3 regions of the Halopseudomonas sp. SMJS2 genome follow, and region 2 is predicted to be linked to each of the others. Evidence: predicted binding sites of a transcription regulator. Region 2 holds the regulator's gene; each other region holds the start of a gene.
The links. The regulator sigma-54, encoded in region 2, starts transcription at its own class of promoters, with help from an activator protein. The targets are predictions, from matches to a motif close to ANTGGCATNNANNTTGCTNT.
Positions count from the first base shown of each region.

Region 1 (7,472 bases), 1.5 Mb from region 2:
ACCCCGCTGATCATCTGGCCAATCAGCAGGCCGACGTTGTCCATCTGCAATACCAGAAACAGCAGCATCAGGCTGGCGGCCAGCAGCGGCAGCATCATCGGAAAGCCCATCAGCAGCAGGATCACGGTCACAATCAGGGTGAGCGTCAGCATCAGTTGGTCCCAGTCTCGACCGCACCCTCGGTCGGCACGTCGTCGTAGCGTTCCAGCTCGGTGAAGGAGCGGTAGATGTGCCGGGAGGTGAGATTGCGCGTGGCCGTCAGCCAATATTGGATGCCGGCCAGGGCAAAGCCGATCGGCGCCATCAGATAGGGAATCCACAGAGCAATGCCCAGCGCTGAGGACGTACGGCCCACGGCACGGATACTGCTGACATAACCCCAGGCATGCCACGCGAAGAACATCATCATTGCGCCCGAGACCAGGCAGATGAATACCAGCAATGCCTTGCGTGGTCGGCCGCGCAACTGATCATAAAAGGCTGACATGGCGATGTGGCGTGCCCGGCGCACGGCATAACCCAGGCCGGCGAAGGTCATGATGACCAGGCTGAACTGGGTCAGCTCGACCTGGCCGGGAATGCCACTGTCAAACAGCTGCCGCGCCAGCACATGAAGTACCAGAAGAGCAGTCAGAAACAGTACGCTGCCGCCGAGAATCAGTTTTTCCACCCCTTCGGTGAGGCGGTCGATGGTGCTCAGTGCTCGGACAACAGGGCTTGCCGTCGAGTCTGCGGGCTTGGGCATACACTCCTTCCTGGTTCGGCTGCTGCTAAGTTTATCATTCTTGTACGAAGGATAATCGCCGCCGCTGCGCTTGTTTTTCAAAAATACAGGATCTTTTTTTCAATTGCACGGCCCAAACATGGACATCTGCGAAGCCTGTGATAGTGTTTCCTGTGGTTACAAGAACAATAGATGAGGAATGTTCCATGAAATGGAGAAATGGATGGATAGGCGCTGCGGCCTTGATTCTGACGGCCTGTGGCGGAGACGATGAGCAGCAGAAAGCGCAGACTGCCAAGGATGAACAACCGGCAACCGGCCAGGTCGAAGTCTGGCGTTTCGGGTTGGAAGAAATCGAAGGCAGTGTGCAATATGAATACGCCAATCGCTTCGCAGAAATAGTCAGTGAAAAGACTGACGGGCAAGTGGAAGTCCGCTTGTTTCCCTACGGCCAGCTTGGCGGTCTCACCGATATTTATGATCAGGTGCAGGCTGGTTCAGTTCAACTGGCGTTCGGTTCAGGCTTTCTCGGCGGCACGGTGCCTGAATCTCAGCTGTTCAGTCTGAACTTCATTCTTACCGACGATGAGCTGCGCAACACCCAGATCCTCAATGACGAAGCGTTTCGCAAAAACGATGATCTGATCGACTCCTTCCGGGAACGCAGTCTGCATCCCCTGGCGATCGTGCCCGAGGGCTGGCAGGTCTGGACTGCCAACAAGGCGGTACGCACTCCCGAGGACTTCGCCGGGCTGGCCATCCGCACCATGGATAACCGGCTGTTGCGCGAGACCTACAGCGCCTATGGTGCCAACCCCACCACCATGGAATACGGCGAGCTCTACAGCGGCCTGCAACTGGGACAGCTGGACGGCAACATCCAGCCGGTGTTCGCCCACCAGGAAATGGACTTTTACCAGGTGCAGGATTACATGATCTTTGCCAACCAGGCCCAGTTCATCGCTACCGTCATGGCCAATGCCGACTGGTACGACAACCTGTCCGACGAGCATGAGCAGGTCATCGAAGATGCCGTTGTCGAGCTGGTGCCTTACATTCACGAGGTCCAGACCCGGCTGAACACCGAGCGGCTGAACATCATCACCGAGAATAGCGACATCGAAGTCATCCGTCTCACTCCCGAGGAGCGCGCGGTGTTCCGTGAGCGCAGCCTGCCGGTACGTGATGTGTTCGTGGACATGGTCGGTGACCGGGGCGAGAACCTGCTCAATGCATTGCTTGAACTGGTCGAGGAGGGCGCCCCCGAGTCGGCGGACGAGCCGGTACCGACCACCGAGACCAATGACAGCATCGCACCGGGCGAGTCGCCAACGCAGCCCGAGCTGGACCATGCCGACAACGCCAGTGATGATGCTGCGGAGTCGGTAACTCCCTGACCGCTCTGCGGCGTGGTCAATCGGCGCTCCAGGCAGTAGCATGTGGGGTATTGTTTCCCCATAGGATGTACGCCATGACGCAGATTGACCGCTCCGCTGTAGAACAGGCCCTGGCCAGCTACCAGGACCCTTACCTCAAGACCGACCTGCTGAGCTCGGGTTGTCTGCGGTCGCTGCAGATCGATGGCAACCGGGTGACTGCCGAGCTGGTGCTGGGCTATGCGGCGAACAACATCGTCAATGGCATCGGCGAGATGCTGAAGGTGGCGGTCGAGAATGTGGCGGGTGTGGATTCGGCGGCCATCACGGTGCGCTGGGAAGTACCCGCCGCTCCTGCGCAGGGCAGCATTCCGGCCCTGGCCAACGTCAAGAACATCATCGCTGTTGCCTCGGGCAAGGGCGGCGTCGGCAAATCCACCACCGCCGTCAACCTGGCGCTGGCACTGGCCGGTGAAGGCGCGCGGGTCGGTGTACTGGATGCCGATATCTATGGCCCCAGCATGGGCATGATGCTGGGCGTACCCTCCGGTACCCGCCCCCAGGTACGCGACGAGAAATTCTTTGTTCCACCCCATGCCCACGGCTTGCAGGTCATGACCATGGCCTTTCTCGCCGATGACAATACCCCTCTGGCCTGGCGCGGGCCGATGGTCTCCGGCGCCCTGATGCAACTGCTGACCCAGAGTGTCTGGGATGACCTGGACTATCTGGTGATCGACATGCCGCCGGGTACCGGCGACATCCAGCTGACCCTGGCGCAGAAAGTGCCCGTTACCGGCGCGGTTATCGTCACTACTCCCCAGGACATCGCCCTGCTGGATGCGCGCAGGGGCATCGAGATGTTTGGCAAGGTCAATATTCCAGTACTGGGTGTGGTGGAGAACATGGCCGTGCACATCTGCTCCAACTGCGGCCATGCCGAGCACCTGTTCGGGGAGGGTGGCGGCGAGCGGCTGTCGGACGAATACGGCGTTGACCTGTTGGCATCCATGCCGTTGTCGATGATGATCCGCGAGCAGGCCGATGGCGGCAAACCCACGGTCATCGCCGAGCCGGAATGCCAGATCAGCATGATCTACCAGGACATGGCCCGTCATGTCGGCGCCCGCATCGCCGCCCGCGCCGGCCAGAGCGCCATGCCGGATATCAGCATCAGCGAGGACTGATCCACCGCCCATGGCGCCGGACGCTACACCCGAAAGGCGGACGATGTTGCCCGAGGCTTTAGTGTCCGCCCAATACCCGGTAATATGCAGGCCCTCTTTTCAACGCTTGGATCAGGACAAACCCATGAGCATCAAATCGGACCGTTGGATACGCCGCATGTCCCAGGAACATGGGATGATCGAGCCCTTTGTCGAGCGTCAGATACGTGGCGAGGAGGGCGAGCGGGTGATCTCCTACGGCGTGTCCAGCTACGGCTACGATGTACGCTGCGCCGATGAATTCAAGGTGTTCACCAACATCCACTCGGCCACCGTCGACCCGAAGCATTTCGACGAGAAGAGCTTCGTCGACGTCAAGAGTGACGTTTGCATCATTCCGCCGAACTCCTTCGCGCTGGCCCGCACCGTGGAATATTTCCGCATCCCGCGTAACGTACTGACCATCTGCCTGGGCAAGAGTACCTACGCCCGTTGCGGCATCATCGTCAACGTCACCCCGCTGGAGCCGGAATGGGAAGGTCACGTCACCCTGGAGTTCTCCAACACCACCACACTGCCGGCGAAGATCTACGCCAATGAAGGCGTGGCGCAGATGCTGTTCTTCGAGTCCGACGAAGCCTGTGAAGTGTCCTACAAGGATCGGGGTGGCAAGTACCAGGGCCAGCGCGGCGTTACCCTGCCGCGGGCCTGAGTTACCTCTTTGCTGGAGGCCGGGCACCAGCCCGGCCTTCGCTGCTTTATGAAGTGCCCGGAGCGCGGGCCTGTCAGAACGACCGCGACGCCGAGAAGGTGACATTGGCATCGCAGTAAGTCGCCTTGCCATACCACTCCTCGCAGGTCCCATCTTTCAGGCTGGTGTCCGAATACATCAACGCCAGGTCCAGACCAATCACCGTCTTGCCCACCGACACCGCCCAATCCTGGTAGCTCTCACCGCTCTCCACCTCGCTCAGACTGTCCTTGCTATCGGTATAGCCATAATGCAGCCCAAGTGTGGTCTCCCACGGCAGGGCGAATTCATACCCGACGAAACCGTAGATGGCCGAGCTCGGGTGGTAGGCATACTTGGCGCCCAGCGTCAGGTCGTGAAACCCCAGGGTGCTGATGATCTCATACGATGTGTCCACATCATCGCCGCCGGGATATTCATAGGCGATCCAGGTCAGGTCATAGCTCAGCGCCTCGGTCAGCTCGCCGGCAAAGCCGGCGTAGTAATCCCATTCGACGCTGGCCCCGCCAAACGCCTCGTCATCCACATTCGATGCCCAGGTGCCGATAAACAGGCCACTTTCATGACTGATATCCAATCCACCCTGAATCGCGCCCTTGCCGGCGGTCTGTGACTGGCCGCGCCAGATATAGTCGGTCGCCAGCATGACATTCATGCTGGTATCGATCTGGCCGACGGCAGTATCGAAGGATTCGCCATGGCTCAGGTTGGAGAGACCCAGCGTGCTGATGGTGGCTATGCAGATGGTGAGCTTTTTCATTTAATGTATTACTCCGTGTCGATGATCCGCAAAAGGGATCGGTTGGCACTTTCTACATAGCAATTTTCTCGCCATATCTATTTTTACGTTTTTATTCAATAGGTTATCAGGAAAACATAATCCAGATTGTGGGTCGGGATGAGTACGCCCGCACCGCGCCGGTGCGCTTGATAAGCCAAGCGGCCTTTTTGCCCATCCTTGACGCAGATCAAATGCGCGACAAGGGTTTACGGACTATGCTCAAGGCAGAGCAGAACACGAGAAAGGAGTAGATTATGCAGAACGTACTGGTTCCATTCGACGGATCCGATTCCGCTAAACGCGCCGTCACTTATCTGGTCGAGGCCGCCCGGGCCTATCCGGATATTCTGGTGCATGTGCTGAATGTGCAGCGGGAAGCCAATCTGTACGGCAACTACGTCCCTGCGTCGATGTTGGAAGACCTCCGTCAGGGAGCGCTGAAACATGCGGCCTCAATCAATGCCGAAGCGGTGCAGATGCTGCAGGCCGCCTCCGTGCGTTATGAAACTCACGAGACGATAGGCGATGTGGTTTCCGAAGTTGTCGCGGCGGTAAAGCGGCATAACTGCGACACTGTAGTCATGGGCACCCGCGGTATGGGCAGCCTGGGCAATCTGGTCTTGGGGTCGGTCGCCACCCGGGTGGTGCATGATGTGAACGTGCCGGTCCTGCTGGTGAAATAACTGAACCCTTGTCGCTTCGCCCAGTCGGATATTATGTACTCAGCTGACAGAGGTTCAAATAATGACCGCAGCAAAAGACAAGATGAAAGGCAAAGTGAACGAAGTCGTGGGCAAGGGCAAGCAGGCCAGTGGCAAGCCGAGCACACGCGCCGAAGGTCGCATGCAGGAGCGCAAGGGTGAAGCCCAGCAGGTGAAAGGGCGCGCCAAGAGCGCATTGAAGGACCAGATCGACAAGACCTGATCCACTCCCCTCAGACAAAGGTCGGCATTTCGCCGGCCTTTTCTATTGCCGATGATACAATCTGCGTCTCCTTCCGGATGTAACCCAAGGGTAGTGGGAATGCACGCAGAGAAAGAACGTATTGTCATTGTCGAAGACGACATCAAGCTGGCAGCGCTGATCGGCGAATTTCTGCAGTCGCAGGGCTTGCAGGTCGAGTTGATCGAAGATGGCGCAGAGGCGGTCGAGCGTATTCTGGCCAACCCCCCGGCATTGGTGGTACTGGATCTGATGTTGCCGGGCGAAGATGGTCTGTCGATCTGCCGTCGGCTGCGAGAGGGCGGTTTCGCCCGCCCGATTCTGATGCTGACCGCGCGCAACGATGATCAGGACCATATCCAGGGTCTGGAGCAGGGCGCGGATGACTTCGTCAGCAAACCCGTGCGGCCCCAGGTGCTGCTCGCGCGTATCCGTGTGCTGCTGCGGCGAACCGAAGCCGGCGCCCCGGCGGCCCCCTCGACGCGGCTCGCCTTCGGTGCCCTGGTTATCGACAACATTCGTCGTGAAGCCTGGCTGAACAATGAGTTGATCGATCTGACCGGCGCCGAATTCGATCTGCTTTGGTTGTTGGCCAGCAACGCCGGGCGCATTCTCAGTCGTGAAGAGACCTTCGTCGCCCTGCGCGGCATAGAGTACGATGGCCAGGACCGCTCCATCGACGTACGCATCTCGCGCATCCGGCCCAAAATCGGTGACGATCCTGATATGCCGCGACTGATCAAGACCGTGCGCAGCAAGGGCTATCTGTTCGTTGCCCCTGAGCCGGATCTGCCGTGAACTCAATCTTCCTGCGCATCTACGGGGGGATGCTGTTGGTGTTGATCACGGTATCGCTGGTCAGTCTGCTGAGCATTCAGCTGATCAACGGGGTGCGGGCCGGAGACTACCGTGAGCGTATCGCCAGCGGCACCTTTCGGATGATGGCGGACAATCTCCAGCCGATGGACACGTCCGAGCGCCAGCGCGTACTGAGTCTGTGGGAACGGCTAATGGGTGTGCCATTGCATATCGAGAACATCGAATCTTTGCGGCTGGACTCATCCAGTCGGACGAAACTGATTCGTGGCCGGGTCCTGGTGGAGCCCGCCGAGCCGGATGAGATACGGGTGCTGGCGCTGGTGGATATGGCCGATGAAGCCGTGTTGATGGCGGATATCCAGCGCATTTCCGAGCAGTTGGGCAGGGCAACGCTTTTTCTCATCGCCGACGAACTGGTACGCCGGCCGGAGGCAGACATGCCGGCCCGGCTGCAGGAGCTGCGCAGGGAGAAGGGCTTCGGTTACCCGTTGCAGCTTACCCGTCGACACGAGTCGGATCTGGATCCGGACCAGATCCGCCGCCTGGATGAAAGCGATACCGTGATGACCCTCGGACCGGACGGCGATTCGGTGATGCTCTATCTGAAAATTCCCGACACTCAGTGGATCCTGCACCTGGGGCCGCTGTACCAGATGCGCCCCTATCCACCAGAGCTGCTGATCATCATGGGGTTACTGGCACTGACCCTGATCGGCCTGCTGATCTATCTGCTGGTACGCCAGCTGGAACAGCGGCTGATGACGCTGGAGTCCACCGCGGTGCGGATCAGTGGCGGCAATCTTGACGCGCGGGTCGATATTCACAGCCAGGATTCGGTGGGGCGATTGGCCCGTGCCTTCAATGAAATGGCCGGCCATGTGCAGCGGTTGATGCGCATTCAGCGAGAAACCAT
Region 1 is NZ_CP123445.1:2,124,988-2,132,459, reverse strand. It holds gene QAO71_RS09955 (TRAP transporter large permease) at 1-152, opposite strand, end outside; gene QAO71_RS09950 (TRAP transporter small permease) at 152-745, opposite strand; gene dctP (TRAP transporter substrate-binding protein DctP) at 931-2,121, shown strand; gene apbC (iron-sulfur cluster carrier protein ApbC) at 2,196-3,287, shown strand; gene dcd (dCTP deaminase) at 3,412-3,978, shown strand; gene QAO71_RS09930 (TorF family putative porin) at 4,052-4,777, opposite strand; gene QAO71_RS09925 (universal stress protein) at 5,053-5,481, shown strand; gene QAO71_RS09920 (CsbD family protein) at 5,543-5,722, shown strand; gene QAO71_RS09915 (response regulator transcription factor) at 5,822-6,538, shown strand; gene QAO71_RS09910 (ATP-binding protein) at 6,535-7,472, shown strand, end outside.
Region 1: a site for sigma-54 is predicted at 4,834-4,853, ahead of QAO71_RS09930 (TorF family putative porin). Genes of this name have one in related genera too.

Region 2 (7,472 bases):
AAACAGTGCCCCACTCTGGAACAGCATGCCCATATGCTGGCGTGCGGCAAACAGCTCCTCACGGCCCAGCTGGGGAATGTTCTGTCCATTGACGAGAATGGCGCCGCTGTCAGGGCGCAGTTGCGCACCGATCAGGCGCAGCAAGGTGGTCTTACCGCAGCCCGAAGGCCCCATGATGCCGGTAATCTTGCCGCGGGGGATCCGGATGTCTACATTATTGAAGATAGTCCGCTCACCCCGGGTGAAGGTTACCTGCTGCAGATCGACGATAAAATCCGATGATTCGGGCATAGTTATAGGCGGCCTTACCTGTTAACCGGCGCAATGACGGAAAAATGAACGGGGTAATATACCAGTTCCGCCGTTGCAGCCCAAGCTGCATGGGTTTCATTTGTTTTCCACCAGAAAAGCGCAGCAACAACACAGATGAGCCGCCCGCCACAAAACGTTATACTCAGCGCTGACCGAAAACAGATATCAAAGCCCATGCCAGAATTCGATTACACCGCATCAGCGCAACGCACCATCCGTATGGAACGTGACGCCGTCGACAGCCTGCTTACCCGGCTCGAAGGCCACTTCGATACTGCCTGCGCCACTCTCATCCAGTGTTCGGGGCGCATTGTCGTTACCGGCATGGGCAAATCCGGGCATGTCGGTCGCAAGATTGCCGCCACCCTGGCCAGCACCGGCTCCCCGGCGTTTTTCGTGCATCCAGGCGAAGCCAGTCACGGCGACATGGGCATGATCACCCGTGATGATGTGGTCATCGCCCTGTCCAACTCGGGCAATACCGCTGAAGTGGTTACCCTGCTGCCGCTGATCAAGCGCCTGGGCATTCCCATGATCAGCATTACCGGCAACCCCGATTCGACACTGGCCCGCGCCGCCGTTGCCAACCTGAACACCGGCGTCGAGCAGGAAGCCTGCCCGCTGAACCTGGCCCCCACCTCCAGCACTACCACTGCATTGGTGATGGGCGACGCCCTGGCCATTGCCCTGCTGGAAGCCCGCGGCTTCAGCGCCGAGGATTTCGCTTTCTCGCACCCCGGCGGCAGCCTCGGTCGCCGCCTGCTGCTGTTGGTGGATGACATCATGCACAGCGGCCCACAGATGCCGCTGGTATCGCCCGACACGCCCCTGCGCGATGCGCTGCTGGAAATGACCCGCAAGGGTCTGGGGTTGACCGGCATCACCGATGGCGAAGGCCGGCTTGCCGGAATCTTCACCGACGGTGACCTGCGCCGCACCCTGGACCAGGACATCGATATCCGCAACGCCCGCATCGAGCAGGTGATGACGCCGCGCTGCAAGACCGCCCGCCAGGGTGTATTGGCCGCCGAGGCACTGAAAATCATGGAAGACGGCAAGATCAGCGGCCTGTTCGTGGTCGATGCCGACGGCAAGCCGGTCGGTGCCCTGAACATGCATGATCTGCTACGCGCGGGGGTGGTATGAACAACGAGCTGCTCGAACGCGCCCGTCATATCCGCCTGGCGATCTTCGACGTCGATGGCGTGCTGACCGACGGTCGTCTGTACTTCATGCCTGACGGCACCGAATTCAAATCCTTCAATACTCTGGATGGCCACGGCATCAAAATGCTGATCGCCTCCGGAGTGCAGACTGCGATCATCAGCGGCCGCAACTCGCCGCTGGTGGAACGCCGCGCCGCCAACCTGGGTATCCAGCACCTGATCCAGGGGCGCGAGGACAAGCTCACCGCACTGGCCGAGTTGCGCGCCCTGGTGCCAGTGGAAATGGAGCAGATCGCCTTTCTCGGCGATGACCTGCCGGATCTGCCGGTCATGCGCCGCGTCGGCCTCGGCATGGCCGTGGGCACCGCGGATACCTTCGTGCGCCAGCATGCCCACGGCGTGACCAGCAATGCCGGCGGCGCCGGCGCGGCGCGGGAGTTCTGCGAACTGATCATGCGCGCCCAGGGCACCCTGGAAAGCGCCCAGGCAGCTTACCTGTGAAGATCCCACGTTATCTGGTTACCGGCGGCATTGTCCTGCTCGCCGTGGCACTGGCGTTGGCGGTGGGTTACTGGAACATCCGCCCAGCCAGTTTCACGCCACAGGTGATTCAGGACCCGCTGCAGCCCGATTTCTTCATGGACAATGCCCGGATCCGCCAGCTCGACGCCAATGGCCAGCCGGTATATGACCTGGACAGTGTACGTGCCGCGCACCAGGTCGGTGACGACGTGACCGAACTGGATGACCCAAAACTGCTGTATTACCGCGAAGGCGAGCAGCAGCCCTGGGATGTGCAGGCCCGCTACGGCGAAGTCAGCGCTGGGGGGGATCGGGTGGACCTGAGCCAGAACGTAGTGATTGAACAGCAGTTGACGGGCCAGCCACTGCGGCGCCTGTCGACGCCGGCCCTGAGCATCTTCCCCCACCGGCATTTTGCCGAAACTGACCGGAGCGTCAGAATCGAGGCCGCCAACGGCGTGACCACAGCCACCGGTATGGAAGCGAATTTCAATGACGGCACCATCAAGCTGCTGTCCAACGTAAGAGGCGAACATGAAGCCCTTTAGAATCCTCTGCCTGGCCCTGCTGACGGGTGCGGCCACGCCAGTGCTGGCCCTGCCCGACGATGCCAATCAGCCGATCCGCATCCAGGCCAATGCCGCCACCCTGGACGATCGTCGCAGCACCGCCGTGTATACCGGCAACGTCATCATCACCCAGGGCAGCATGCGCCTGACCGGCAATCGCGTGACCCTGACCACCAACGACGCCGGCGACGTCAGCAAGGTCGTCTCGGTGGGCTCGCCTGCCACTTACCGGCAGCAGCCCGAAGCGGACGGCAGTCCAGTGGACGCGCGGGCCCAGACCATCGAATACCACGCCGCCGCCAATCGCGTGGTCCTGATCGACCAGGCCTTCCTCGAACAATCCGGCAATACCTTCCAGGGCCAGCGTGTCAGCTATGACATCGAGCGCCAGGTGGTAGACGCCGGTCGAGCCGATGCCGCCGAAGGGGAGTCCGCCGAGCGCATCGAGATAATCATCCAGCCACGCAAGCGTACCGAGCCGGCAACCAATGACGAAACTTGAAGCACGCCACCTGGCCAAAGCCTACAAATCGCGCAAGGTAGTACAGGATGTATCCCTGTCGATCAGGAGTGGCGAGGTGGTCGGCCTGCTCGGCCCCAACGGCGCCGGCAAGACCACCTGCTTCTATATGATCGTCGGCCTGGTCAAGGCAGACCAGGGCAGCATTCTGATCAATGACCAGGATGTCACCCGCCTGCCGATGCACGGCCGGGCGCGCCAGGGCATCGGCTACCTGCCGCAGGAAGCCTCCATTTTTCGCAAGCTCAGCGTCGCGGACAACATCATGGCGATTCTGGAAACCCGCCCGGACCTGAACCGCCAGGGCCGCGAAGGCAAACTGGATTCCCTGCTGCGTGAATTCCATATCCATCACCTGCGTGATAGCGCCGGCATGAGCCTGTCCGGTGGAGAGCGACGCCGCGCTGAAATTGCCCGCGCACTGGCGACCGATCCGCAGTTCATTCTGCTCGACGAACCTTTCGCCGGGGTCGATCCGATCTCGGTCAATGATATCAAGCAGATCATCCAGCACCTCAAGGACAAGGGCATCGGCGTACTGATAACCGACCATAACGTGCGGGAGACTCTGGATATCTGCGACAAGGCGTATATCGTCAATGACGGCCATATCATCGCCGAAGGTGACGCCGAGGAAGTGCTCGCCAACCAGCTGGTACGCGATGTGTATCTGGGCCATGCCTTCCGTTTGTAAAAGCCCAACGGAATGAGGCATGCTGGCCATGTTTTTGGTTGTCTCTCAATGGCTTAAACAGCGCACAAGGTAAACCGCAACACTATGAAACCAACGCTCGTCCTCAAAATGGGGCAGCAGCTGACCATGACTCCACAGCTGCAGCAAGCCATTCGGCTGCTTCAGCTGTCCAGCCTGGATCTGCAGCAGGAAGTGCAGGAAGCACTGGAAGCCAATCCCATGTTGGAGCTGGCCGACGACGGCGATGATGATTTCAGCCCCAGTGCGAGCGATACCGCTGGCAACGACGATGCCCCCGCCACGGCCCTGCCCGAGCCCGTTGAGCTGGAGGCCATTGACCAGCACAGCCACGGCGAAGAAGAAGGCAACTGGAACGAGCAGATTCCCAACGAATTGCCGGTCGACACCCAGTGGGAGGATATCTATCAGACCTCTGCCAGCTCCCTGCCCAGTTCAGATGATGAAGACTGGGACTTTACCGCGCGCACCGGCACTGGCGAGACCCTGCAGAGCCACCTTGAGTGGCAACTCAATTTGCTGCCGTTGTCGGACACCGACTATCAGATCGCTATCGCCCTGATCGATGGCATCAACGCCGATGGCTATCTGGAAGAATCCCTGGAAGACATTCTGACCTCCCTCGACCCAGCCCTCGAAGTGGAGCTGGATGAGGTCGAGATGGTGCTGCACCGGATTCAGCAGTTCGAGCCGACCGGTGTTGGCGCCCGCAACCTGAGCGAATGCCTGCACCTGCAGTTACAGCAGTTACCCGACACCACGCCCATGCTGGAGCAGGCCAAACGTGTGGTCCGCGACCACCTGGAGCTGCTCGGCAGCCGCGATTTCGCCCAGTTGATGCGCCGCTCCCGGCTGAAGGAGGATCAGCTGCGCGAGGTGGTGGAGCTGATCCAGACGCTGAACCCACGCCCCGGCGGCGAGATCGCCTCCGGTGAAGCAGAATATGTGATTCCCGATGTCATCGTGCGGCGGGACCAGAACCGCTGGATCGTCGAGCTGAACCAGGAGGCTGCGCCCAAGGTCCGGGTCAACAGCCAATACGCCTCCATGGTCAAGCGAGCTGACAGCAGCAACGACAACACCTACCTGCGCAACCATCTGCAGGAAGCGCGCTGGTTCATCAAGAGCCTGCAGAGCCGCAACGAGACGTTGATGAAGGTCGCAACCCAGATCGTCGAGCATCAGCGCGGCTTTCTCGAACATGGCGAAGAAGCCATGAAACCGCTGGTACTGCACGACATCGCCGAAGCCGTGGGCATGCATGAGTCGACCATCTCCCGGGTGACCACACAGAAATTCATGCATACGCCGCGGGGCATCTTCGAGCTCAAGTATTTCTTCTCCAGCCATGTCAGCACCAGCGAGGGCGGCGAGTTCTCCTCCACCGCCATCCGGGCGCTGATCAAGAAGCTGGTCGCGGCGGAAAACCCGAAGAAACCATTGAGTGACAGCAAGATCGCTGGTCTACTTGAGGAACAGGGCATCCATGTCGCGCGACGGACCATCGCCAAGTACCGCGAGTCCCTCAACATAGCGCCATCCAGCGAGAGGAAACGTCTGGTCTGAATCAATTGTTGAATCAATGAAATCGGCAACGAGAAGTGGCACCATGGGAGTCACCAAAAACGGTACTCCGGTTTATCAAGCCAATCAGGAGAAGTGTTATGCAAATGAACATCACTGGTCTTCAGCTCGATATCACCGACGCACTACGTGATTACGTTACCGAAAAAATGGCCCGTCTCGAGCGGCATTTCGACAAGATCATCAGCGTTCAGATCACCCTGGAGGTGGACAAGCTTCGGCAGAAAGCTGAAGGTGCCCTACATATTGCCGGCAACGACCTGGTTGCCGAGGCGGAGCATACCGACATGTATGCCGCCATCGACCTGCTGGCCGACCGTCTGGATCGCCAGTTGATCAAACACAAGGAAAAACACATTGGTCGCCAGCAAGGCGTCAATGACCGGTAAGGCTTTAAAGCAGCGAACTCATGCAGATAGATAACGTACTCACCCCCCAGCTTACTTTCACCAGTGTGCCGGGGGGCTCTAAGAAACGGGTGCTGGAAATGATCGGTGATATGGTCGCCCAGCACACCGATCTGGACTCCGATGCCATTTATGAAAGCCTGATCGCCCGGGAAAAACTCGGGTCGACCGGCTTCGGCAATGGCATCGCCATTCCCCATTGCCGACTGGAGCAGTGCACCCATGCCATCGGTGCCTTGCTGCAGCTCGACAGCAAGATCGATTTCGACTCTCTGGATGGTGAGCCGGTCGATCTGATTTTCGTCCTGCTGGTGCCCCATGAGGCCACCGAGCAGCATTTGCAGATACTCAAGATGCTGGCCGAGAAACTTGACCAGGAAGATTTGCGCGAGGCCCTGCGACAGGCGCCGGATGCAGAGACCCTGTATCGGGTCATGGTTGGCACCAGCGGAGGCTGATACTGATGCGCCTGGTTGTAGTCAGCGGACGATCCGGATCCGGCAAAAGTACCGCTCTGCACCTCCTGGAAGACAATGGTTTCTATTGCATCGACAACCTTCCGGCAGGCCTGCTGCCGGAGTTGGCCCGGCAGGCCAACAATACCGACCTGAGCCTGCCCAAGGTCGCCATCAGCATCGATGCCCGCAACCTGCCCAGTGATCTCGAGCGCTTCCCGGACCTGCTCAAGCAGGTCCGGGACGCTGGTATTCACTGCGATGTGTTGTTTCTTGCCGCAACCGATGAGGTACTGATCAAGCGCTTCTCGGAAACTCGCCGCAAGCACCCGTTGACCGACGGCAACTTGTCCCTCGGCGAAGCCATCGCGGCCGAACTGAAGCTACTCGAACCCATCATCGACCTGGCCAGCCTGAAGATCGACACCAGTCACCTGACGCTCTATCAGCTACGCGACCTGCTCAAGCAGCGTCTGCTCAGCAGCCAGAGCAACAGTCCGTCGATCCTGATCCAGTCGTTCGGTTTCAAACGCGGCGTGCCGGTGGATGCCGATCTGGTATTCGACGTGCGCTGCCTGCCCAATCCCTACTGGAAGCCCGACCTGCGGCCGTTTTCCGGCAAGGACCAGCAGATCCGCGATTACCTGGACGCCGAACCCGATGTTCAGGACATGTACCAGGACATCTTCTATTTTCTGCAGAAGTGGCTGCCGCGCTATGCCGCTGGTGAGCGCAGCTACATGAGCATCGGCATCGGCTGCACCGGCGGTCATCACCGCTCGGTATATATCGCCGAACGTCTGGTCAGGGAGCTCAGTGTGCACTCCTCCAACCTGCTCATCCGCCACCGGGACCTGCCATGACCCAACTGACCAAACGCGTGTGCATCATCAACAAACTCGGCCTGCATGCCCGGGCAGCCGCCAAGTTTGTCAATGTGGCCAAGCAGCACGAGTGCAGCGTCAGGGTCGGTGGCGATGAGCAACAGATGGTCGACGGCAAGAGCATCATGCAAGTGATGATGCTGGCCGCCAGCAAGGGCAGCGAGATCTGCATCAGCTGTGAAGGCGAGCATGCCGAACAGGCCATGGCGGAACTGATCGGGCTGATCAATGACTACTTTGGTGAAGGCGAGTAGCGCAGCCAGGGCCTGTCAGCAGGCAAGCCCGCTAACAGGCGTTAAAGACCGACTCTACGCCCCGCCCACCGTCATGCCATCCACCAG
Region 2 is NZ_CP123445.1:652,006-659,477, reverse strand. It holds gene QAO71_RS03185 (ATP-binding cassette domain-containing protein) at 1-291, opposite strand, end outside; gene QAO71_RS03180 (KpsF/GutQ family sugar-phosphate isomerase) at 487-1,458, shown strand; gene QAO71_RS03175 (HAD family hydrolase) at 1,455-1,979, shown strand; gene lptC (LPS export ABC transporter periplasmic protein LptC) at 1,976-2,548, shown strand; gene lptA (lipopolysaccharide transport periplasmic protein LptA) at 2,535-3,071, shown strand; gene lptB (LPS export ABC transporter ATP-binding protein) at 3,058-3,783, shown strand; gene QAO71_RS03155 (RNA polymerase factor sigma-54) at 3,868-5,367, shown strand; gene raiA (ribosome-associated translation inhibitor RaiA) at 5,466-5,774, shown strand; gene ptsN (PTS IIA-like nitrogen regulatory protein PtsN) at 5,795-6,250, shown strand; gene rapZ (RNase adapter RapZ) at 6,256-7,110, shown strand; gene QAO71_RS03135 (HPr family phosphocarrier protein) at 7,107-7,385, shown strand; gene pmbA (metalloprotease PmbA) at 7,440-7,472, opposite strand, start outside.

Region 3 (7,472 bases), 440 kb from region 2:
GGAACGGAGAAAGACACCGCGGCAAAGAGGGCGAAGGGAGCAACCGCCAGACCTTCTTTCCAAGAGCGGTTCGCGCCGAAGAAGCGGGTCAGGATCATGACCATGATCAGCGGCATCAGCAGGCCGAGCAGGGCATGCGTGATGGCGACCTTGGAAACGATCAACTGGAAGAAGGTCGGCCAGTCAGAGCCGACAGTAGCCAGGCTGGCACCGATACCGGCTTGATCCAGGCCCGCGCCGACACCAACAATCATCGGCGTGCCCACCGCACCGAAGGACACCGGCGAGGATTGCACGATCATACCGACTACCACCGCAGCAACGGCCGGGAAGCCCAGCGCCACCATCAGTGGTGCGGCGACCGCAGCCGGAGTACCAAAGCCGGAGGCGCCTTCAATGAAGCAGCCGAACAGCCAGGTGACGATGATCGCCTGCACGCGACGGTCCGGGCTGATGCCCGAGAAGCCCTTGCGGATGGCGAGGATGCCGCCCGAATGCTTCAGCGTGTTGAGCAGTAGAATCGCACCGAAGATGATCCAGAGGATGGAAGCCGTCAGAACCAATCCCTGAAGACTGGAAGCGACGACCCGTACCCACGTCATATCCCAGGCGAGCAGGGCAATGGCGACGGTAACGATGAAGACGACAGGCATTGCATATTTCGCCGGCCAACGGAACCCGACCAGCAGGACCCCCGCGAGAACCAGAGGAAAGAATGCAAGCAGAGACAAAAGAGTTTGGCTCATCTGGAATTTCCTTTGTTTTTTTTATGAGGAATGCGCAGCAACTGCAGCATAGCTCGGTCGGATGGGATATTGCTATCACCGATCGGACAGGTCCAGATGTTATCTCAATGGTCAGACCAGTAATTTATTCCCCAGGAGAGGGCGGGCGGGAGACCCCTTGTGGGCCATGAGTTGACGAGTTGGTCATGCTTTTTCGAGGGTCACAGTCAAACTGGTCCTACCAGATGGCGTGAATGGCCGGGCAGCTGCTGACTCGCTGGTCAGAGCGTCTGGCGCAGCAAAACGCCGGGCCAGAAAGCAGAAAACCCCGGCAAGCCGGGGTTTGTCACTGCGAGAGCAGATCAGACGCTGTAGTACAGCTCGTATTCCAGCGGGTGAACGAAGGTACGCACCTTGAGCTCTTCGGCTGATTTCAGCTCCAGGAAGGTATCGATGAACTCGTCGGTGAACACGCTGCCCTTGGTCAGGAACTCGCGGTCAGCGTCCAGCGCCTCCAGTGCTTCCTTCAGGCTACCGCACACCTGCGGAATCTGGCTGGCTTCCTCCGGGGGCAGGTCGTACAGGTTCTTGTCCGCCGCATCGCCGGGGTGAATCTTGTTCTGGATGCCATCCAGGCCAGCCATCAGCAGCGCGGCGAAGGCCAGGTAGGGGTTGGCAGCCGGATCCGGGAAGCGAGCTTCGATGCGTCGGGCCTTGGGGCTGGATACATGCGGGATGCGGATCGAGGCGCTGCGGTTACGGGCCGAGTAGGCGAGCATGACCGGTGCTTCGAAACCCGGGACCAGACGCTTGTAGGAGTTGGTCGACGGGTTGGTGAAGGCGTTCAGGGCCTTGCCGTGCTTGATGATGCCGCCAATGAAGTACAGCGCCGTCTCGGACAGACCGGCATAGCCTTCGCCGGAGAAGGTGTTCTTGCCATCCTTGCTGATCGAGATGTGCACGTGCATACCGGAGCCGTTGTCACCGTACAGCGGCTTGGGCATGAAGGTAGCGGTCTTGCCGTAGGCATCGGCGACGTTGTGCACCACGTATTTCAGGTTCTGCACTTCATCGGCCTTGGCCACCAGCGTATTGAACTGCACGCCGATCTCGTTCTGGCCAGCGGTAGCCACTTCGTGGTGGTGAACTTCCACTACCTGGCCCATTTCCTCCAGCGCGTTGCACATGGCGGTACGGATCTCATGGTCATGATCCAACGGCGGCACCGGGAAGTAGCCACCCTTGACGCCGGGGCGGTGACCTTTGTTGCCGGTCTCGAAGGAGGCGTCGGTGTTCCACGAGCCCTGCTCGGAGTAGATCTTGAACATGGAGCCGGAGATATCGGACTTGTACTTCACCTCGTCAAAGATGAAGAACTCCGGCTCAGGGCCGAAGAAGGCGGTGTCGCCGATGCCGGTGGACTTCAGGTATTCCTCGGCCAGGCGGGCGATGCTGCGCGGGTCGCGCTCATAACGCTGCATGGTAGCCGGTTCGATGATGTCGCAGACGATAATCAGCGTCGGCTCTTCGGTGAACGGGTCCAGCACCGCGGTGCTGTCGTCGGGCATCAGAATCATGTCGGACGCTTCAATGCCTTTCCAGCCGGCGATCGAGGAGCCGTCAAACATCTTGCCATCCTCGAAGAAATCTTCGTTGGCGTCGCGGGCCGGCATGGTGACATGCTGCTGTTTGCCCTTGGTATCGGTGAAGCGCAGATCAACCCACTTCACATCAAATTCGTTGATCAGTTGGATCGCTTTCGACATGCTGTTCTCCAGTAGGAATCTCGTTCCAGGTGTCGGCCTGGCCCTTTCATACGTAGTGATGCGGAAATTGATTTATCCCGCCCGGTTCGTTTGTCCAGGTAATGGCAGCAAAAGCTGTGCCAGCATTGCCAGGCAGTGCAAACCCCGGCTGCAGCGTGATCTGGGGATCAGTGCAGGTCTTGCCGGGCATTATCGCGCACTTGATCGGTGCGGGGAACAGTTGCGATGCACCATATTGGCGCGTCGGTCGGTAAACCGGGCGAATGCCGGGCAGCACGGGTATAATGCGCCCCTTTTCGCTGCGCCGACCCAGAATTGTTCCTATGAAACTGATTATCAAATTCTTCGCCGAGATCACCATCAAATCGCCGCAGGTGCGCAAGCGCTTCGTCTCCCAGCTGCGCAAGAACCTCAAGGTGTTGCTCAAGCCGATCGACCCCGAGCTGCGCATTGCTGGTAACTGGGACAGCCTGGAGATTATTACCGGCGACGATCCGGCGCTGCAGGCGCAGGTAATCGAACGGCTGCAGAATACGCCCGGCATCAACCATATCCATGAAGTACACGAGCACGAGCTGGGTAGCCTGGATGAGCTGGCCGAGCTATGCGTGGCGTGCTTTGCCGGGCAGTTGCGGGGCAAGACTTTCGCGGTGCGCTGCAAGCGGATCGGCAAGCACCCGTTCTCGTCCACTGACGTGAACCGGCTGCTGGGCTCACGGCTGATGGAGTCGAGCGGGGCGGCGGGCGTTTCGCTGAAGGACCCGGATGTAGAGATCCAGCTGGAAATCCGCCAGCAGCGGGTATTCCTGATCCAGACCCGGCATGAAGGTATCGGCGGCTTCCCGCTGGGCACCATGGAGCCGGTACTGAGCCTGATGTCCGGCGGCTTCGACTCCACCGTGGCCAGCTACCAGATGCTGCAGCGCGGCATCCTGCCCCATTTCGTGTTCTTCAACCTCGGTGGGCGTGCCCATGAACTGGGCGTGCGCCAGGTCGCGCACTATTTATGGGAGAAGTACGCGGCCAGCCATCGCCTGCGCTTCATCAGTGTGCCATTCGAGGGCGTGGTCGCGGAAATCCTGCAGAACGTGGACAACAGCCAGATGGGCGTGGTGCTCAAGCGCATGATGCTGCGTGCCGCCAGCCGTATCGCCCAGCGCCGGGGCTTCCAGGCGCTGGTCACCGGTGAGGCTATCGCCCAGGTGTCCAGCCAGACGCTGCCCAACCTGGCCGCCATCGATGAGGCCTGCGACACGCTGGTGCTGCGGCCGCTGATCACCACCAGCAAGACCGAGATCATCCGCACCGCCCGGCGCATCGGCACCGAGGCGTTCTCCGCGAGCATGCCGGAATACTGCGGGGTGATTTCGGTCAGCCCGGACATCCACACCAATATGCGCAAGGTCACCGCCGCCGAAGCCGGCTTCAATTTCAGCATCCTGGATGAGGCCATCGAGCAGATGACCTCGACCGACTGCTGCGATCTGGAGCTGGAGCTGGAAGGCTCCGAAGTGGAGACAGTTGAACAGGCGCTGACCGGCCAGGTGGTACTGGATGTGCGTCACCCGGATGAGCAGGAAGCCAACCCGCTGGTGCTCGAAGGAGTGGAAGTGCAGGCCGTGCCCTTCTATCAATTGAACAGTCGCTTTGCCGAGCTGGACCCAGGCCGGGCCTATCTGCTGTATTGTGAAAAAGGCGTGATGAGCCAGCTGCACGCCCAGTATTTGCTGGACCGCGGGCATGATAATGTCCGCGTATTGCGGCTGCCACGGCGCTAAATCTACCGGCGGTCCGACAACTTCGTACAAAAAACAGACACTGTCATCTCAGTGTCTGTATAATGCGTGACTCTTTTTTTCAGACAGGCTCGCCTGTCGCCTCGCAATCCAGGATACCCCCGTGATCGAGAATCTTCGTAATATCGCCATTATTGCCCACGTTGACCACGGCAAGACCACGCTTGTTGACAAGCTGTTGCGCCTGTCCGGTACCTTGGATCGCAAGGAGCTCGAAAACGAGCGCGTCATGGACAGCAACGACCAGGAAAAGGAACGTGGTATCACCATCCTGGCCAAGAACACCGCGCTGAAGTGGAAAGACTACGACATCAACATCGTCGACACCCCCGGCCACGCCGACTTCGGTGGTGAAGTCGAGCGCGTGATGAGCATGGTTGACTGCGTACTGCTGGTGGTTGACTCCATCGACGGCCCCATGCCGCAGACCCGCTTCGTGACCCAGAAAGCCTTCCAGGCCGGCCTGAACCCGATCGTGGTCGTCAACAAGATCGACCGTCCCGGCGCGCGTCCGGATTGGGTGGTGGACCAGATCTTCGACCTGTTCGACAACCTCGGCGCCAGCGAAGAGCAGCTGGACTTCCCGATCGTCTACGCCAGCGCCCTGAACGGCCTGTCCGGTCTCGATCACGAGAACCTCGAAGACAACATGGACCCGCTGTTCCAGGCCATCGTTGACCACGTGCCGGCTCCCAATGTTGATCTGGACGGTCCGTTCCAGATGCAGATCTCCCAGCTGGACTACAACAGCTTCCTCGGCGTGATCGGCGTTGGCCGTATTGCTCGCGGCAAGGTCAAGACCAACACCCCGGTCATCGCCATCGGCGCCGACGGCAAGAAGCGTCAGGGCCGTATCCTCAAGATCATGGGTCATTCCGGTCTGCAGCGTGTGGAAGTGGAAGAAGCCCAGGCCGGCGACATCGTCTGCGTCAGCGGTATGGACGAGCTGTACATCTCCGACACCCTGTGCGACATGAACAACGTCGAAGCCCTGCCGGCGCTGACCGTGGACGAGCCCACCGTTTCCATGACCTTCCAGGTCAACGACTCGCCGTTCGCCGGTAAGGAAGGCAAGTTCGTCACCAGCCGCAACATCAAGGAGCGTCTGGAAAAGGAACTGCTGCACAACGTTGCCCTGCGCGTTGAAGAAGGCGACTCCGCAGACAAGTTCAAGGTCTCCGGTCGTGGCGAACTGCACCTGTCGGTACTGATCGAAACCATGCGCCGCGAAGGCTTCGAGCTGGCCATCGGCCGTCCGGAAGTGGTTATCCGCGAGATCGACGGCGAGAAGCAGGAGCCCTACGAGAACGTCATCATCGACATCGAAGAGCAGCACCAGGGTGCGCTGATGGAACAGATGGGCCTGCGCAAGGGCGATCTGACCGACATGGCACCGGACGGCAAGGGCCGCATCCGCCTGGAATACGTTATCCCGGCCCGCGGCCTGATCGGCTTCCGTAACAACTTCCTGACCATGACTTCCGGTACCGGTATCCTGGCCTCCACCTTCAGCCACTACGGCCCGATCAAAGGTGGCGACGTAGGTCACCGCCAGAACGGCGTACTGGTCTCCATGGCCACCGGCAAGGCACTGACCTACTCGCTGGAAACGCTGCAGAGCCGCGGCAAGCTGTTCCTCGAGCCCGGCCAGGAAATCTACGAAGGCCAGCTGGCTGGTATCCACAGCCGCGACAACGACCTGGTGATCAACCCCACCAAGGGCAAGAAGCTCGACAACATGCGCGCCTCCGGCAAAGATGAAGTCATCGCCCTGGTACCGCCGATTCGCTTCACCCTGGAGCAGGCGCTGGAGTTCATCGACGACGACGAACTGGTCGAAGTAACACCCAAGTCGATCCGTCTGCGCAAGAAGATCCTCGACGAGAACCAACGCAAGCGCGCCAGCAAGAGCTGATCCGCTAGCCAGCAGTTCAAAAGCCCCCGACGGTTAACGCCTCGGGGGTTTTTTTATGCTCCCAAATCATTCCTCACATACCGCGTGTCCCGCCCCTTAGGCGGCGTTGCTGCCCGCAAGGCACAGAGCTCTATGCACTCTTACGGTAGCCTTGCGCCATTATCTGGGCTATGTTCAAAGCCAAACGACAGGAACGCAGCCAGATCGACCCAGCAAGCACGGGCTGGCTGCATCCTAAAAACGATACGGAACACGCCGGCATTGGTCGTCCATAACTGCGGGCGGTAGCGTGCCTGCTTGCGCGGGGGGAGGGGGTAGTAATGGAAACAGGAAATGTAGCAGTCAAGCGAATACAGGCCATGGTGGATGCGCCTCTATAACTCTTTGATTTTCATTGGGTATAACAAGTGCTGCTATATAGTCTGCCCGGAGTTATACCACAGTCAATGTTATGTATTAGTGCCGCGTGCGGTCTAATCGCTGTTATGCCTCTGAGCCTATAAAATTGAGAAGTATATGAATAATAAGCTCCAAAAAAGATTTGATGAACTAAGTCGTGACCATGCTGTACTGCTCCAATCCAAAAGAGTTAGTCATGGTCAGCTTGGTTCTAGCGAACATGTTGATGCAGAACTATTTACTGCATGGAAAGTAAAAGTTAGAAGCTTATTATCACTGGCTTGTGGAGAAAAGTCCCAGCACTTTGAGCAGTATGAGAAGGCTGAAAAACCTTACACCATGGAATCAAGTTTTAGTGTTGCACAAAGGTTAGGGGCTGTATTTCATGCTGTCAAAGAAGACTTTGAAGGTGGCTATTTAAATGCAATTAAGAACTTGATTCAGGCGGAAGTTTTTGAAAGCGAGCTAGAGCAAGCGCAAGAATTGTTAGATAACGGATATAAGCTTTCAGCTGCTGTTATCGCTGGAGTTGTACTTGAAACAGCATTAAGAGACTTATGTGATCAAGAGAATATTTCTCATGGAAAACTTGACAAAATGAACGCAGACCTGGCGAGGTCGGGTAAATACAATAAATTACAGCAAAAAAGAATTACAGCTCTCGCAGATATTAGAAATAACGCAGCTCATGGAAAGCCTGAAAATTTCACTGATGAAGATGTAAAATTAATGGTACGAGATGTTGAAGGCTTTCTCCTTAATTTTATGGCATAACAAGGCGGTGTTGTCGCCTACGGCTGGGACTGCCATTCCGCTGGTGCTCCATGCCAGCCTCAAACCGCGGCGTTATGACTTTAGTGAGTGCAAATGA
Region 3 is NZ_CP123445.1:216,176-223,647, forward strand. It holds gene QAO71_RS00975 (L-lactate permease) at 1-746, opposite strand, end outside; gene glnA (glutamate--ammonia ligase) at 1,088-2,491, opposite strand; gene thiI (tRNA uracil 4-sulfurtransferase ThiI) at 2,815-4,269, shown strand; gene typA (translational GTPase TypA) at 4,391-6,202, shown strand; gene QAO71_RS00995 (DUF4145 domain-containing protein) at 6,719-7,375, shown strand; gene QAO71_RS01000 (hypothetical protein) at 7,469-7,472, shown strand, end outside.
Region 3: a site for sigma-54 is predicted at 2,596-2,615, ahead of glnA (glutamate--ammonia ligase). Genes of this name have one in related genera too.